3 regions of the Mesorhizobium sp. M0894 genome follow, and region 1 is predicted to be linked to each of the others. Evidence: riboswitches for the same ligand, from Rfam matches in the RefSeq annotation. Region 1 holds a riboswitch; each other region holds the start of a gene.

Region 1 (5,620 bases):
CGCTCGCTGTCGTAGCGTGGCATCGAGGTGTGGATCATCTCGACGGCGCAGCAGGCGAGGCCAAAGGTCATGAACATCAACGAGCCGCTGCGCGCCCAGGTGATCAGCGCCTCGGTCGAAGTGACGAGAAAACCCTTGTCGGCGAGTTCGTTGTTGATCTCCAGGAAGAACGGATCATCCTCCCCCACCGGTCTGCCGGTGTTGGGGTCGATGAGGCCCTTGGGCTTCGGCGCGACGAGCGTGCCGGAACTGTCGTTCAATCCCATTCCAGCGCTCCTTTTTTCCATTCATAGGCAAAGCCGATGGTCAGCACCGCCAAAAACACCATCATCGACCAGAAACCGAGCATGCCGATCTGACTGAACGACACTGCCCAAGGAAACAGGAAGGCCACCTCCAGATCGAAGATGATGAACAGGATCGACACCAGGTAGAAGCGGATGTCGAACTTCATGCGGGCGTCGTCGAACGAGTTGAAGCCGCACTCATAGGCGGAAAGCTTTTCCGGATCGGGGTTGCGGTAAGCCACCAGGAACGGTGCGGCGAGCAGCGCCAGGCCGACGACCAGCGCCACGCCGATGAACAGGACGATGGGCAGGTACGAACCTAAAAGTGCGTTCATGCTGCAGTTTTCCGTTGGCGGCCAATCCACTCTGATTACAGCACCGGACCCACTTGCGGAAGCGTGACAGATTAACCACTGAACCGTTTTAAGGGGGCTCTATGCTGCAACGCGGCGAGGGTTAGCGCAGCGCTTTCGGCGAAGCAAGTCAAACCTTGTTCAAATCGCGGTGCTGGACGGCATATCCGGGAAAACTGGTCCGATCCGCTCCTGTTTGATTTCCTTCACTTTTCACTCCACTTTTCTCTCCTGACATAGATGCCGCCAAAACCTTGCTAGCATGGGGCGGAATCGCAGGTCATTTTCTCTGTCTAACATCGTCCGGATACCGCCTTCATGAAAGAAAAAATCTCGCTTGCCCTGGCCCGTCGCATTGCGCTTGCGGCACAGGGATTCAATGACCCGCGCCCCAGCGGCACGCCTGACCGCCGGCATCTGGCCCGGGTGCTTGCACGTACCGGCCTGCTGCAGATCGATTCCGTCAGCGCCGTGGTTCGCGCCCATTATATGCCGCTCTATTCGCGGCTTGGCCCCTACAAGCTGGCGCTGCTCGACGACGCCGCGGTGACACGCAAGCGCATGGTCTTCGAATATTGGGCGCATGAAGCCTCGTTCTTGCCCGTCGAGACCTATCCGCTGATGCGCTGGCGCATGCGGCGGGCCGAGCGCGGCGAGGAAATGTACAGCGGACTGGCAAAATGGGGCCGCGAGCACGCCGCCTACATTGAGGACATCTATCGCGAGGTCGCTGAACGAGGCCCGATCGCGGCGTCGGCTTTCGAAGGCCAGAAGGGCTCGGGCGGCTGGTGGGGCTGGAGCCATGCCAAGCATGCCTTCGAATGGCTGTTCTGGGCGGGCCGCATCACCACGGCGCACCGGCGTGGTTTCGAGCGGTTCTACGATCTGCCGGAGCGCGTGCTGCCGCCAACGGTACTCGCTTTGCCAGTTCCGTCCCCCGCGGACGCCCACCGCGAACTGCTGCGCATCTCCGCCCGCGCCCATGGCGTCGCCACGGCGGGCGATCTGCGCGACTATTTCCGCCTCTCGCCCGCCGACATCAAGGGCCGCATCGAGGAACTGGTCGAGGCTGGCGACCTGTTGCCGGTGAGCGTCGAAGGCTGGAGCAAAACAGCCTATCTCCACAAGGACGCCCGTTTGCCGCGCAGGATCGAGGCGCGCGCCTTGCTTGCGCCGTTCGATCCCGTCGTCTTCGAGCGGTCGCGCACCGAGCGGTTGTTCGACTTCCACTACCGCATCGAGATCTACACGCCGGCCGAAAAGCGCCAGTATGGCTATTATGTGCTGCCGTTCCTGCTCGGCGACAGCATCGTCGGGCGCGTCGACCTCAGGGCCGACCGCCCGGCCGGCGTATTGCGCGTCCATGCCGCCTATTCGGAGCCCGGCGCCCCGCCGCAAACTGCCGCCGCCCTTTTCGAGGAATTGAAGCAGATGCAGGGTTGGCTCGGGCTCGAGCGCATCGAGGTGACGGCTGCCGGCGACCTCGGCCAGCCGCTCGCAGATATCGCCGCGTCATAGACGTGCGTTGACACGACTGCCTTCACAAGCCTAAATCCGTTCCAGACGGTCCCCTGCCCGCAACGGCAAGGGCCAAGAGGGAATGCGGTGCGAAATCTCGATTTCAAATCCGCGGCTGTCCCCGCAACTGTAAGCGACGAGCCAAGGCCGAAAACCACTGGGATATTCCCGGGAAGGCGGCACCCAGGCGATGACCCGCGAGCCAGGAGACCTGCCGTCTAGGACATAAGAATCCGATCGCCTGGCGGGTTTTCCGGGCAAGGAGCCTGATTTGGAACGCGACAGCAGTTTTCCGGCTGAGACAGCGGATTTATTGTCCGGCCATGGTGATTCCCCGGCCGGCGTTACCGTCATCGTCTGCTCGTCCTGCCGTGACGAGACCGGTTCGGACGCTTATCCCCGCGCCGGCGAACTGCTCGCCGAGCACACGCGCCGCGCCGCTTCCAGCGAAAACATTAAAATCCGCACCGTCGAATGCCTCGGCAATTGCAAGCGCCGGCTCAGCGCCGCGATGCTGCGCGACGGCTGCTGGAGCTATGTCTTCGGCGACCTGACCACGACCAGCGGCACCGATCTGGTGACGGGGGCAAAGCTGTTCGCTACTTCGACGGACGGCCTCATTCCGTGGCGCGGCCGTCCCGATTGCCTGAAGCGCGGCTTGGTTGCCCGCATCCCTCCCCTCGACCTTTTGAAGGACTTGATATGACTTCCCCAGATTCGGCCGCCAACGTTTCGCGCGTCCCCTGCACCGTCGTCACCGGCTTTCTCGGCGCCGGCAAGACGACGCTGATCCGCCATTTGCTCGAAAACGCCAAAGGCAAGCGCCTGGCCATCATCGTCAACGAGTTCGGCGATATCGGCATCGACGGCGAGATCCTGAAGGGCTGCGGCATCGACACTTGCCCCGAGGAAAACATCGTCGAGCTGGCCAATGGCTGCATCTGCTGCACTGTCGCCGACGACTTTGTCCCCGCGCTCGACCAGATCCTGTCGCTGACGCCGAAGGTCGACCACATCCTGATCGAGACGTCCGGGCTGGCCCTGCCCAAGCCGCTGGTCCAGGCCTTCCAGTGGCCGTCGGTGAAAAGCCGCGTCACGGTCGATGGCGTCATCGCCGTCGTCGACGGGCCGGCGCTGGCTGATGGCCGCGTTGCCAACGACATGGACGCCCTGCAGGCGCAGCGCGCGCAGGACGAGACGCTCGACCATGACGATCCTGTCGAGGAGGTGTTCGAAGACCAGCTCGCTTGTGCCGACCTGATCATCCTGTCGAAGAGCGACCTGCTGGACGCAGCCGGCGCGGCGCGCGCCAATGCCGTCATCGGCAAGCATGTTGCGCGGGCGGTGAAGATCGTGCCGACCTCGCAAGGCAAGGTCGATCCGTCGGTGCTGCTCGGCCTTGGTCTCGCCGTCGAGGACGACATCGAGAACCGCAAGACCCATCACGACGACGAGCTCGACCACGAACATGACGACTTTGACTCGTTCGTCATCGACATTGCGTCGGTGTCCGATCCGGACGAGCTGGCACAACGCGTCGCCACGGCGGCGGAGGAAGAAAACGTATTGCGCGTCAAGGGTTTCGTCGACGTCGGCGGCAAGCCGATGCGGCTCTTGCTGCAGGCCGTCGGTCCGCGCGTCAACCACTATTACGACCGCGCCTGGACCGCTGAAGACGATCGCCGCTCGCGCCTCGTCGTCATCGGCCTGAAAGGGCTGAACCGCCCGGCGATCGAGCGTATCCTCGCCGGCTGATCCCAGGTACGAGCCGCGATGCACATCCTCACCACCACATCCGCCTCGCTCGACGATCTCGCCGAGCCTGTCGATCTCAGGCAAACGCCTGCGGATGTCGTGGCGCTGTCCTTCACCGACAGCGACCTCGCCGGGCTGGCGGCGGCGTGGAAGGCAGATGCGGACCGCCTGCCGTCGATGCGGCTCGCCGCCTTGCGCGACCTGCGCCACCCGATGTCCGTCGACCTCTGGATCGACAGCGTCGCCCGCCACGCCAAGGTCGTCCTGGTCCGCATCCTCGGCGGTTACGACTGGTGGCGCTACGGCTGCGACCAGCTTGCCGTTGTCGCGCGAAATCGCGGTATTAAGCTGGCGCTCCTACCGGGCGAGAGCCACGACGAGGATTTGCGGCTGATCGAAGGCTCGACGCTGCCGCGCCAGGAACTTGATGGTCTGCTCGACTATTTCCGCGAAGGTGGCCCGGCGAATATGACGGCGCTGGTGCAGAGGTTGGCAAGTCTCGCCGGATCGGGTGCGGCGGTCGCTGAACCTGTCAGCGTGCCAAAGGCGGGATTTTACGAGCCGGGACGCGGCGTTATAGAAAGAATGGACTTATCAAGCGTCGGCATTCCGTCGCGCCCCCCTCTGTCCTGCCGGACATCTCCCCCACAAGGGGGGAGATCGGCTGTCACTGACCGTCTCGCGACTTCTGCAACATCGAACATTGACGAAGGCGACGATGACCAGGCGATCTCCCCCCTTGTGGGGGAGATGTCCGGCAGGACAGAGGGGGGCGCGACGGAACGCAGCCTAAATCTACCGTCCGCCGAACCCGCCCCCATCATCCCCATCCTGTTCTACCGCTCGATGCTGCTCGCCGCCGATGTCGCGCCCATCGATGCGCTTGTCGAGGCGCTCGGGCAGCGTGGCATAGCGCCGGTCCCCATCTTCGTCTCCAGCCTCAAGGACGCGGCATCGCTCGCCGTTGTCGAAACCGCGTTTGCCGCGCTGAACCCTGCCGCCATCATCACCGCCACAGCTTTCGCCTCGGGCGCCGAACCCGGCGTCGAGACGCTGTTCGACCGCGCCGGAGTGCCGGTGTTCCAGGTCGTCGTCGCGACCACCCGCCGCGACATCTGGCAGAACAACCAGCGCGGCCTGGCGCCCGCCGACCTTGCCATGCATGTCGTCCTGCCCGAGCTCGACGGCCGCATCCTGGCCGGCGCCATTTCCTTCAAGAGCGAAAGCGAGATCGATCCGGCATTGGCCTTCCGCGCCTTCGCCAACCGGCCAGAGCCTGACCGCGTGGCGCAGGTCGCGAACCGTATCGAGGCCTTCGTGCGTCTGCAGCGGACGCCGCGTGCGGAGCGCAAGCTCGCCATCCTGATCCCCGACTATCCGAGCGCGCCCGGCCGCACCGGCTATGCCGTCGGTCTCGACGTGCCGTCCAGCGTGCTGGCGATGCTGCACGACCTGAGCGAACAGGGCTACGCCGTTGAAGGGATTCCGCAAACGCCGCGTCAGTTGCTGGAGGTGCTGGAGCCAGCCGACCAGGGACTGGCTTTGCAGGATTATCTGACCTTCTCGAAGGAATTGCCGCCGGCGGCCATCGCTGCGGTGGAGGCCGCATGGGGGAATACGGATGATGAGACAGGTTCGCGCGAGGCACCCCCCTCTGTGCTGCCGGACATCTCCCCTTCAAGGGGGGAGATTGCGCTGTTGTCTCTG
Region 2 (5,620 bases), on a different contig from region 1:
GAATGCCGCTCCTGGTGGGTGTGGGCGCGCTGCGCACCGATGAAGCAGTGAGGTTCGCGCAGGACGCCAAGGCCCTTGGAGCTGCCGCGGGGCTGCTTGCGGCCGCCTCCTACACCCCGCTCACTGATGACGAGGTGTTCGAACATTTCTCGACGGTGGCGTGCGAGAGCGGCCTGCCGATCGTCGTCTACGACAATCCAGGAACGACGCATTTCCATTTCACCCCAGCACTCGTCAGCCGCCTGGCAAAGGTGGGTGGGATTGTCGCTATCAAGAATCCGACAGACAAGAGCGATGCGATCAAGAGCCATCTGGCCGACCAGAGGCGCACTGTGCCGGAAGGGTTCTCGATCGGCTACAGCGGCGACTGGAACGCCGCAGAGGCCATGATCGCCGGCGCCGACACATGGTACAGCGTCCTCGCCGGCATCCTGCCCGAGGTCTGCGTGAAGATCGTCACGGCGGCGCAACAGGGCGATGCGGCCGAAGCGCGACGGATCGATGCCACGCTTGCGCCGCTCTGGAGCCTCTTTAAGGAGTTCTCGAGCCTTCGCGTCGTCTATGCACTTGCCGAATTGCTCGACATTTGCCGTGCCGACCCCCCGCGTCCCATCCTGCCTCTGCCCTCAGCAGCGAAGCGCCAGATCGCCGCCGCGTTGGAACGCTTGCCATCGGATGTCAACCGGTGAATAGCGAACCCGGCGGCCAGTGAAGGAACCTGTCATGTATGTACCCGCGCATTTCGATGAACCGAGCCGAGAAGTCCTCTACGAACTGATCGAGAACAGTGCACTTGGCATGCTGATAACCCATGGCCGGAGCGTCTCGACGCCAATCACATCCCCTTCGAACTCGACACGTCACAGGGAGAAAACGGTACCCTTTACTCCTGCGCGACTAGTACACGTGCCGAAGGAAAGTGCACATTCTCGGATGTGATCGCGTTTTGGCACATTCACGGCCGACATGCGGCAGCCGGTGACTCACCACGATGGTGAGCAACCAGGAAACCCTCCGGCCTACACTTTCTCCCGGAGCGCACGTGCTGCATCGACCATGTTCATGAGGGCAGGGCGGACCTCCTCCCATTTGCGTGTTTTGAGGCCACAGTCCGGGTTTACCCACAGTTGGGAATCCGACAGTCGCTCGCGGGCAAGCATGACGAGATCCGAAATCTCCCCGACTTCCGGGACACGTGGTGAGTGAATGTCGTAGACTCCGGGCCCGATTTCGTTCGGATATTTGGAGCTCGTGAAGGCGTCCAGCAGTTCTATTTTCGAGCGCGACGTCTCAATCGAAATGACATCCGCATCCATTTCAGCGATCGCGTCGATGATCTCGTTGAACTCCGAATAGCACATGTGGGTATGGATTTGAGTCGCGTCCTTTACACCCGTTGAAGCGATCCGGAAGCATTCGACAGCCCAGTCGAGATAGTCGTTCCAATCAGACTGGCGCAGTGGCAATCCTTCGCGAAACGCGGCCTCATCGATCTGGATCATCCTTGCGCCGGACCATTCGAGATCCGTCACTTCGTCGCGGATGGCGAGCGCGATCTGGCGGCATGCTTCGGAGCGGGGTACGTCGTCGCGAACAAAAGACCAGTTGAGAATGGTCACTGGGCCTGTGAGCATTCCCTTCACAGGGTTTTCCGTAAGCGACTGGGCGAACTGCCACCAGCGCAGCGTCATCGGATTGGGCCTCGATACGTCGCCGAAGATGATGGGGGGGCGCACGTAACGCGACCCATAGCTCTGCACCCAGGCATGCTGGGTGAAGGCGAAGCCGGACAGCTGCTCGCCGAAATGCTGTACCATGTCGTTTCGTTCGAACTCACCGTGCACCAGCACGTCCAGCCCGATCTCTTCCTGCCAGCGAATTGCAGCCTCGATCTCCTTCTTCAGGAAGGTCTCGTAGTCGACATAGCTCAGCTGGCCCTTCGCATGAGCGGCCCGCGCCCTGCGTACCTGCGGCGTCTGCGGGAAGGACCCGATGGTCGTCGTCGGGAACGGCGGCAGCCCGAGCGTGCCGGCCTGGACTCTGGAGCGCTCGGCAAAAGCGCTCTCTCGTCGCTTCATGCTGTCGTCAATGCTGGCGATCCGCCCCTCAACTAGCGGGTCATGGATCTTCGTGGATGTCACGCGAGTGGCGGCAGCCTCGGCAGACGCTTTCAACGCGCCTGCCACCGCATCCCTGCCTTGGGACAGGGCCCGGGCAAGCAACACCAACTCGTCGGTCTTCTGGGCCGCGAAGGCGAGCCACGACCTGATGTCCGCGTCGAGTTCCGTCTCCATGCGGAGGTCGATCGGCACATGCAGCATCGAGCAAGAAGGCGCGATCTCGACGCGGTCCAAGGGCCAGCCGGCGACGATCGGTTTGATGCGGTCGAGAATGGCGGGCAGGTTCGCACGCCAGACGTTGCGGCCATCGATCAAGCCAAGCGAGAGCACCAGATCCTTCGGTGCGAGCCGACCCACCGTTTCCAGCTGCTCGGGAGCGCGCACGAGATCAATATGCAGCCCGGCCAGGGGCAGAGAAACCGCGGTTTCGAGATTGTCTCCCAGCGGCCCGAAATAGGTAGCCAGCATGATCTTCAGCTCGGGCGCGGCTTTCGACAGCTGGCCATAGGCGAATTCGAACGCAGCTCGTTCGTTCGGGTTCAGATCGAGGACAAGCGCTGGCTCATCGATCTGCACCCAGTCGGCTCCAGACAGCTTCAGCCTCTGCAGGAGTTGCTCGTAGACGGGCAGCAGCCGCGGCAGGAGCGCGATGGGATCGAATCCTTCGGCAGGCGATTTCGCCAGCTTGAGGAAGGTGATCGGTCCAAGGATGACTGGGCGTGTGTGAACGCCGAGAGCTTTAGCCTCGATGAAGTAATCGACCGGTTTCGTCGACGAGAGGGCGAACGTCTGATCATCGTTGAGTTCCGGCACAATGTAGTGATAGTTGGTGTCAAACCACTTGGTCATTTCCATCGCGGTTACATCAGACCGATGAGCCGCCTGCTGGTGACCAGCGTGTCGACAATCCTCCGTCTGACCCTGGTTGCCCCGCGCCATTGCGAAGTAGATGTGAAGTGGAACCTCGCCGCTATTCCAGCCGTAACGGGATGGAACGGCGCCGACCATGGCTGCGGTGTCGAGCACATGGTCGTAGAGCGAGAAGTCGTTCGACGGGATTTTCGACACGCCGCGATCGTGCTGCTCCTCCCAGCTAGCGGCACGGAGCGCCTTCGCGGTCGTGAGAAGGTCGGCAGCGGACGATTTTCCGGACCAGTAGCTTTCAAGCGCGAATTTCAGTTCTCGCCGACGACCGAAGCGGGGCACGCCGAGCGTTGCTACAGGAATTTGCTGAGAGACAGTCATGCCAGACCCCGATGGTTGGGGCGTCGGTGACAAGGAAGGCGCTAGCAGGCCGGCACGAACGCCAGGCTGCAGCGGCCACCGAGACACCCCGCCCGTGGACGTAATTCGCCGTGGCAGGTCTCCTGGCTCGCGGGGTCATAGCCTCTACCCGTCTTCCCAAGGCTATTCGCCTCAGTGACATGAGTGGGGTTGGCTCGCCGCTAACAGTTGCGGGGGCAGCGCCGGCATCGCACCGGCTTCCCTCTTAGCTCCGCTGCGGCAGCGCCGTACGGAGAACCACGACGCGGGAGACAATTACAGCAGTTCGCTTCTTTGTCAACGCCGCATAAAGAAATGTTTATGTCGTTATGTTAAATTTCCGTTGGCATGTTCCAAAGGTCGCCTCGAAAGCGAAAACTGTGGAAGCCTTGAGCGGCCGGTAAATCAAAGCAATGACGCACGGCGCCCTTGTCCAGGAGGATAGGAGTTCGTCGGCTGCCGGCAGCAAACACACCGGCAAGCGCCGTGGTGCTGCTTAGCGCATCATGCGAACCACCTCGGCGTCGAACTTCGGCTCCGAGGTTCCGACCGCTTCGTTGGTGATCTGCTCGCGACCATATTCGGCTCAATGGCGAGGCTGTTGCCCATGTGGAAGCTGTTGGCCGTGATGCCCTCGGTGATATGACACAACGATTTCGGGGGGAGCACACCGAGGCCAGGCGCAGCGGCGTGTTGCGAAGTGATCGAGGCCAATGTCTCGAACTGCTTGTTCGCAGCCCACCGGCTCAAGGTAACCCGGCTCAAACCACCGGGCCAGCTCAAGTCCTGTCCAAATGAGGCCTGAGCGGCAAATCGTCGTGCACGCGCACGGTTTGGCGTTCGATCTTGTGATGCGTCTTGGGCGGACAATCGCCACGGTGCAGCGCTTCCAGGCGCGCAACGATTTCGGCGTCATCCTGGGTCTGCCTGTTGTTGTGGCGAACATACTCGACCCAGGTTGGCACATGATAGCACTCGGTCCATAGTTCGGGCTTTTCCAGGTCACGCAGCAACGCCCATTGTCTGGCGCCATCTCGCAGCCGGGCTTTTCGCCACGATGTCATCACACTGAGAAATTCTGGGACATCTCTCTGATCGATACGATAATCGACCATCACCATGATCGGACCGCTTCGTGGCCGCAGGTCAAGTTGCAGCGTCGGTTCGCTGAACTTGTTGGTCGGATCCAGATTGAGCGTTTCGAAATCCGGCTGACGCAGAACGATCCCCATCAGTCCACCAATCACAAGAACCACGCTGGCGACGAGGAAGGCTCCCGAAACACCTTGGACATCCGCCAGTTCGCCCCAAAGCCAGCTTCCCGCCGCCATGCCGCCGTATGTGGCCGTCTGATAGAGAGACAGGGCGCGTCCAACCACCCACCGCGGCGCCGAAAGCTGCACTGTGACGTTAAACAGCGAGAATGATTGAATCCAGGCCGCACCGGCCGGCATGAGGAGGAGACAGCTCAGCCAAACGTGCTCACTCCATGCCAGAAAGAAGCAGCTGATCGCCAGTATAAAGAACGCACCGCGAATGACCCATTCGTTGGAGAGAACTTCTCGGACCCGCCCGATGAGGAGCGCGCCGCAAATCGCTCCCAGGCCGAAGAAGCCGAGCATCACGCCGTAGGTGACCGCGGTCCCTTTGATCTGTTCGCGAGCAACCAACGGCAGGAGAGCCAAAATGACAACGGCGGTGAGGCCGAAAATGAAACTCCGGCACATGACCTTGAGAAGGTTCGGCGACAAGAGCACGTAACGGAAGCCCGCCGCCATCGCACTGCCGAAAGCCTCCCGCGGCAGCGCTTGTCGTGTCCGTACGGCTTTCCACCGCAACAGCGCAGCGATCAGAGCGAAGTAGCAAAAGACGTTGAACAGGAACGCGAAGGCCGCACCGGCTGTGGCCACGATTATGCCGCCAATCGCCGGCCCGATGCTGCGCATGAGATTGTAGCTCATGCCGTTGAGCGCAACCGCGCTAGGCAGGTGTTCGCGAGGCAGGATATCCCCCATCGAGGCTTGCCAAGAGGGATCGTGCAATGCCCAACCACAGCCGATCAGGAAGGTGAGACCCAGAAGGGTCCAGGGTGTCATTTCCCCCGCATAGGTCAGGAACGCCAGGAAGGCGGATACGCAGACCATCAGCAGTTGCGCAGTCAACATGATCCGGCGACGGTCAAAGTTGTCCGCGAGCGCTCCCGCCGCGAGCGAGAAGATCATGTAGGGGAGGGTGGT
Region 3 (5,620 bases), on a different contig from region 1:
AACTTCGACTTTGCCATTTTTTATTCCTCGATGAGAATGGTGAGAACAGTTCCTCCGTCCGGCGGCGCCGGACATGGTTAGCACTCATCTTGGGGGAGTGCTAACGTGGCGCTGAAATAGTCTGGCAACTCGCGTGAGTCAAGGCGCCCGGTGAGCATCATCAGGACAATTGCTTCAAACGGATGCTTCAAACAGATACTTGACCAAGTCAACTAAATCGCTGATCTTGCCCGGAGGAGGATGCCATGACCATTCATCATCACCCAGGCAAGGAGCGGATCGACGCGGTGCGGGCCTTCAACCGCTTTTATACCCGCCAGATCGGGCTGCTCGACGAAGGGCTGCTGAAAAGCACCTTCTCGCTGACCGAGGCGCGGGTGCTCTATGAGCTGGCGCATCGCGATGGCCTGACCGCCACCGATCTTGGGCGCGATCTCGGCCTCGATGCCGGTTATCTCAGCCGGCTGCTGAAGAAGTTCGAGGAGCGTGATCTGGTCGAGCGTGCCACGATCGAGGCGGATGCGCGGCGCTCGTCGATCGCGCTGACCAAGGCCGGGCGGCAGGCCTTCGCACCGCTGAACCAGGGCTCGCACGACCAGGTCGCGGCTTTGCTCGACCGGCTTTCGGATGCCGAACAGGACAGGCTGGTCAAAGCCATGCAGACGGTGCAGCGTTTGCTGGGCGGAAGCGCCGAGCCCAAAATTCCCTATATGCTGCGGCCTCTGCAAGTCGGCGACATCGGCTGGATTATTCATCGCCAGGGCCTGCTCTACGCGCAGGAATATGGCTGGGACGAAACCTATGAAGCGCTGGTCGCCGAAATCCTCGGTGCCTTCGTCAAATCCTTCGATCCGAAATGGGAACGCAGCTGGATCGCCGAGCGGGAAGGCGAGGTCGTCGGCTCCGTCTTCGTCGTGCGCCAGTCGGACGCGGTGGCGAAATTGCGCCTGCTCTACGTCGAGCCCTCGGCGCGAGGTCTCGGCATCGGCAAGCGGCTGGTCGAGGAATGTATCGGCTTTTGCCGCCCCACGGGTTACAGGACACTGACGCTGTGGACCAACGACGTGCTCGCCGCCGCCCGCCACATCTATGAGGCTGCGGGCTTTAAATTGACCAACGAGGAGCGCCACCATTCCTTCGGCCAGGATCTGGTCGGCCAGAACTGGAATTTGGAGTTGTAGCAGCGCTTCCGGCGCTTCGGCGTCGGCCTGCCGTACCTCACCCTTTGACCGGTATCCAGATTTCCAGCCCGCCATTGCCGCTGTGCGGATCAAATTCGGGGCCGTAACGCTCGAATTCCGGCGCATCGGCGATCTCGTGCCCAGAGGCTGGCAGCCATTTGTTCCAGATCGTGTTGACCGTGCGGCGGATGGTCGAGATATGGTCACGATGGGCGAACACGGCGTATTTCTGCGCCGGCACGCGCACACGCCAAAACTCCCTCGGCAGGTCCGAAAAATCGGACACTTCGACGCCAGCGATGTAGTCGAAATTGCCGGCGTCGTCGCCGTTGACGCAGACGCCATAGGCGACGTCGCCGATCTCGCCAGGAATGTTGCCAATATAGGGGCCGAACCGCTGCCACTGCATCGGGATGCCGGCGCTGGTTTCGCAGCTGTAGCGCTCGCCGAGACCGGCGATGAGAAACGGCCGGCTGGTCTCAAAACGCGGCGGTTCGAGAGTGGCGAGAAAGGACTGGTCCATCAGGATCGGCTCCACAAGATCGAGGTTGTCGAGCGAGCCTTGTGCGCGCACCAGTTCCGGCGTGGTGCCGAACTGGTCGCGGAAGGCGCGGGTGAAGGCCTCATGCGAGGCATAGCCGGCGTCGAGCGCGACCGAGAGGATGTCGGGTGCGCCGGCGCCAAGCTTGCGCGCCGCTTCGGTCAGTCGGCGAGAACGGACGTAGCTCATCACCGAACGGCCGGTAGCCGCGCCGAAAGCCCGCGTCACATGAAAGCGCGACACCCCGCTGATCTTGGCGACATCGTCCAGCGAGACTGCTTCGGGCAGATGGCTTTCGACGAACCACAGCGCCTTCTCGGTCGGATTCATTTGGCACCTCGCATTGGCCCAGTCTCCGCATTGGCCCAGTCTTTACATTGGCCATGTCTTATATTGGCAAGATTATGGTGCCGCTTCCTGGCGGAGGCAGTTTGATCGAAATTGCGCACTGCGCAAATCGAGAGCGACGGTCGTCGGCAAGTCGCAAATCGCGCGAAAAGGCTTGACAGGAAGCGGGCAAACGTCCTTTTAAATGTAACGTTATTACATCACGAGGTCTATATGGCTCCTTCTGACAAGACTTATTGCGCTGTGATTGGCGGAAAACTAGGGTGGCTGACTGATGGTCCCCGAGTCGAAAGGCAAGGGGTGAAAAGGGAACACGGTGAGATCTTCGGATCGAGGCCGCGGCTGCCCCCGCAACTGTAAGCGGTTAGCAAAAATCCGAAGTGCCACTGGCCGGCAAGGCTGGGAAGGCAGGATGGCGCAAAGACCCGCGAGCCAGGAGACCTGCCATCAGCATGAGTTGACCGGACGGGGTGTGCCGGGAGGAGACGTGGACATCGGTCTTGTCGGCCGGTCCGTCCAGCTTCCTTCCGTCGCCATTGAGAAAGTGACGGTAAGTTGGACGCCTCCCAGCCTCTTCTTGAAGCGTGTGAACTGAGCGCGACGACGAATGGCCGGTGCCTGGTCAGCGCGGTGAGCCTTTCGATAGCGCCGGGCGACCGCCTCGCCATCATCGGCCCCAATGGCGCCGGCAAGACGACGCTGCTGCGCATGCTATGCGGTACGCTGCGGCCAAGCGCGGGAGATGTGAGATTTTCCGGACGCCGGCTGGAGAGGTTTTCGGCCGCCGAGCGGGCACTGCACATGGCGGTCGTTGGCCAGACCGACCAGCCTGATCCGCGGCTTGCCGTGATCGACTACGTCGAGCTTGGGCGCGTCCCGCATGCCGGCTTGCGACGGAGGAGCGAGCAACGCGACATCGTCATTGAAGCACTTCGCAGAACCGGCCTGCTGCCGCTGCTCGGCCGCACGATCGGCTCGCTATCCGGTGGCGAGCGGCAACGCGCCCAGTTGGCGCGCCATCGCCCAGGAGCCCAAAATCCTGTTCCTCGATGAACCGACCAATCATCTCGATCCGCGCGCCCGCAGCGACCTTCTCGAACTCGTATCGCAGTTTGGCATGACCGTCGTGGCGGTGCTTCATGATCTGTCGCTTGTCACGCCATTTGCCACCAGGGTCGCGGTGATGAACGAGGCCCGCCTGCAGGCACTTGCCAGTCCGCGCGAGGCGCTGACCAAGAAGTTGATCCGCGAGATTTTCGGCGTTGACGTGCTTTGGCTGCGCCATCCCACCGAAGACCGCGAACTCACGGTCTTCGACGTTCCGAACCGCGCCTCTTCACATCCCGATTTGACCAAGGAGCAACATCCGTGAAACGCATCGTACTGTCTTTTGCCTCCCTCCTACTTGCCCAGACCGCCTTCGCTTTCCCGGTAACCGTTGATAGCTGCGGCACGCCGCTGACGTTCGACGCCGCGCCGAAGCGCGCCGTCATCCAAGATCTGAACATGGCGGAGATGGCCTTCGCGCTGGGGCTGCAACCATCGATCGTCGGCCTGACCGGCATCACCGGATGGTATAAGGTCGGTCCGGAATTCAAGGCCGAGCAGGGCGCGATCCCGGAACTCGCGCCGAAATACCCGACCCTCGAAAACCTCGTCGCCGTCGAGCCCGATTTCTTCTTCGCCGGCTGGTATTACGGTATGAAGCCTGGCGGCGAGGTGACGCCCGATACGCTGGCCCCGCACGGTATCAAGACGCTGGTGCTGACGGAAAGTTGCGTCCATCTCGACCAGAACCGCCCCGCCGCCTCGATGGACCTGCTCTATGGTGATGTCGAAAAGCTGGGCAAGATTTTTGGCAAGGAGGCGGAGGCGGGAAAGCTTGTTTCGAACTGGAAGGCGCAGCTCGCCGATATCACGGCAAAGATCGGCGACCGCACGGGAACGCGTGTGTTTCTTTACGACTCCGGCGAAGACAAACCCTTCACATCAGGCAAGTTCGCGATCCCCAGCGCCATGATCGCCGCAGCGGGCGGCGACAACATCATGGCCGACATGCCGACGAGCTGGGGCAATACGGATTGGGAGACGGTGGCGGCCCGCAATCCGCAATTTCTTATCCTGCTCGACTACCAGGACGGCGGCTACAGAAAACTGCTCGATTTCCTGAAAGCTCATCCGGCGATGAAGGAGACTGAGGCGGTCAAAAATGAGCACTTCATTGCGCTGCGCTATGCCGAACTGACGCCTGGGCCTGCCAACATCGAGGGGATCGGCAAGATCGCCAGGGCGATGCACCCGGAAGCTTTCTGAGCTTGCGCCAGAGAGCGTTCGAATTGGCGATGACAGCAGGAGCAGCAGCGATTGCCGCTCTTGCTCTGCTGTCGATTGCCTATGGATCGACGGTCATCGCGTTGAGCGACGTGATTGCTGCGCTCGGACATGCCGCCGGGCTGGACGGAGACATCGTGTCCGGTCCGGCCGGCAAGATCCCGATTGCCAAGATCGTCCTCGATCTTAGGCTACCGCGCACGATTATGGCCATCTGTGTCGGCGCCGGGCTGGGCGTCATCGGCGCGCTGCTGCAGACGGTAACGCGCAACGACCTCGCAGATCCGTTCTTGTTCGGCCTGTCGTCCGGAGCCGCGGCCGGCGCGGTTTCCGTCATCACCATTTTTGGCGACCATTTCGGTATCTGGACGTTGCCGGTCGCGGCCTTCACGGGCGGCGTATTGGCCGCCGGCATCGTGCTTTTGCTGGTTTCGCGGGTGAGGGGGCAAGGCCCCGAACGGCTGATCCTCGCCGGGCTTGCCGTCTCGTTCATGTTCACCGCCTTGACTAACTATCTCGTCTTTGCCGGAGACCAGCGCGCCGCTCACTCGGTGTTGTTCTGGACGATGGGCGGGCTCGGGCTGGCCCGTTGGGACAATATCGAGCTGGCTGCTCTGGGCGCAGGCACCATCCTTGTTTATGGACTTTGGAACCACCGCCGGCTCGACGCTTTCCTGGCCGGCGAGAATGCCGCTGAAAGCCTCGGCGTGCCGGTTGCGCGGATGCGCAGGATGACATTTCTCGTCGCCGCTTTCTCGACGGCGATCCTTGTCTCGGTCGCAGGCGTCATAGGTTTCGTTGGCTTGATGATCCCACATCTGTCCAGGACCCTGGCCGGCCCGCTTCATCTGCGCCTGATTGCAAGCTGCGCCCTCTTCGGAGCGGTGCTGTTGCTGGCAAGCGACCTTCTCGCGCGCACGCTGTTGCCGCCGCAGGAACTGCCGATCGGCATCATCACCAGTTCGGTCGGCGCTTTCTTCGTGGTCACGATGCTCATTCGCAATCGCTCATGATGTGACTGCCATGCACATTTGCCACCCTCTGGCATAATCCGGCTCCTTGAATTATGAGCACGCTTATTATATATGTCGCTCATGGTTTCCGACGGCATCGACAGATTGGGCTTTTTGATCCACGACGTGCAGCGCCTGATGCGCAAGCGCTTCGAGGCGCGCGCCAGCGGTTTTGGCCTTTCTTCGGCGCAATGGCGGCTTCTGGT

What was found. A riboswitch is a leader RNA that binds a small molecule or an ion and turns the genes downstream of it on or off. The one in region 1 is predicted to bind cobalamin.
Region 2: another riboswitch for cobalamin. It lies ahead of metE (5-methyltetrahydropteroyltriglutamate--homocysteine S-methyltransferase); the one in region 1 lies ahead of NKH91_RS10480 (DUF1636 family protein).
Region 3: another riboswitch for cobalamin. It lies ahead of NKH91_RS30465 (ATP-binding cassette domain-containing protein); the one in region 1 lies ahead of NKH91_RS10480 (DUF1636 family protein).

What each region holds. Positions count from the first base shown of each region.
Region 1 covers NZ_JAMYOG010000004.1:268,486-274,105, reverse strand. Annotated here, with positions in the region: gene NKH91_RS10495 (NuoB/complex I 20 kDa subunit family protein) at 1-266, opposite strand, end outside; gene NKH91_RS10490 (NADH-quinone oxidoreductase subunit A) at 257-622, opposite strand; gene NKH91_RS10485 (winged helix-turn-helix domain-containing protein) at 959-2,158, shown strand; cobalamin riboswitch at 2,188-2,391, shown strand; gene NKH91_RS10480 (DUF1636 family protein) at 2,430-2,864, shown strand; gene cobW (cobalamin biosynthesis protein CobW) at 2,861-3,913, shown strand; gene NKH91_RS10470 (cobaltochelatase subunit CobN) at 3,932-5,620, shown strand, end outside.
Region 2 covers NZ_JAMYOG010000021.1:16,146-21,765, reverse strand. Annotated here, with positions in the region: gene NKH91_RS27820 (dihydrodipicolinate synthase family protein) at 1-689, shown strand, start outside; gene NKH91_RS27815 (FMN-binding negative transcriptional regulator) at 724-939, shown strand; gene metE (5-methyltetrahydropteroyltriglutamate--homocysteine S-methyltransferase) at 1,020-3,365, opposite strand; cobalamin riboswitch at 3,461-3,661, opposite strand; gene NKH91_RS27805 (MFS transporter) at 4,163-5,620, opposite strand, start outside.
Region 3 covers NZ_JAMYOG010000029.1:37,915-43,534, reverse strand. Annotated here, with positions in the region: gene groES (co-chaperone GroES) at 1-17, opposite strand, end outside; gene NKH91_RS30475 (bifunctional helix-turn-helix transcriptional regulator/GNAT family N-acetyltransferase) at 246-1,181, shown strand; gene NKH91_RS30470 (GyrI-like domain-containing protein) at 1,219-2,052, opposite strand; cobalamin riboswitch at 2,329-2,533, shown strand; gene NKH91_RS30465 (ATP-binding cassette domain-containing protein) at 2,701-3,123, shown strand; gene NKH91_RS30460 (ATP-binding cassette domain-containing protein) at 3,056-3,442, shown strand; gene NKH91_RS30455 (ABC transporter substrate-binding protein) at 3,439-4,383, shown strand; gene NKH91_RS30450 (FecCD family ABC transporter permease) at 4,413-5,414, shown strand; gene NKH91_RS30445 (MarR family winged helix-turn-helix transcriptional regulator) at 5,496-5,620, shown strand, end outside.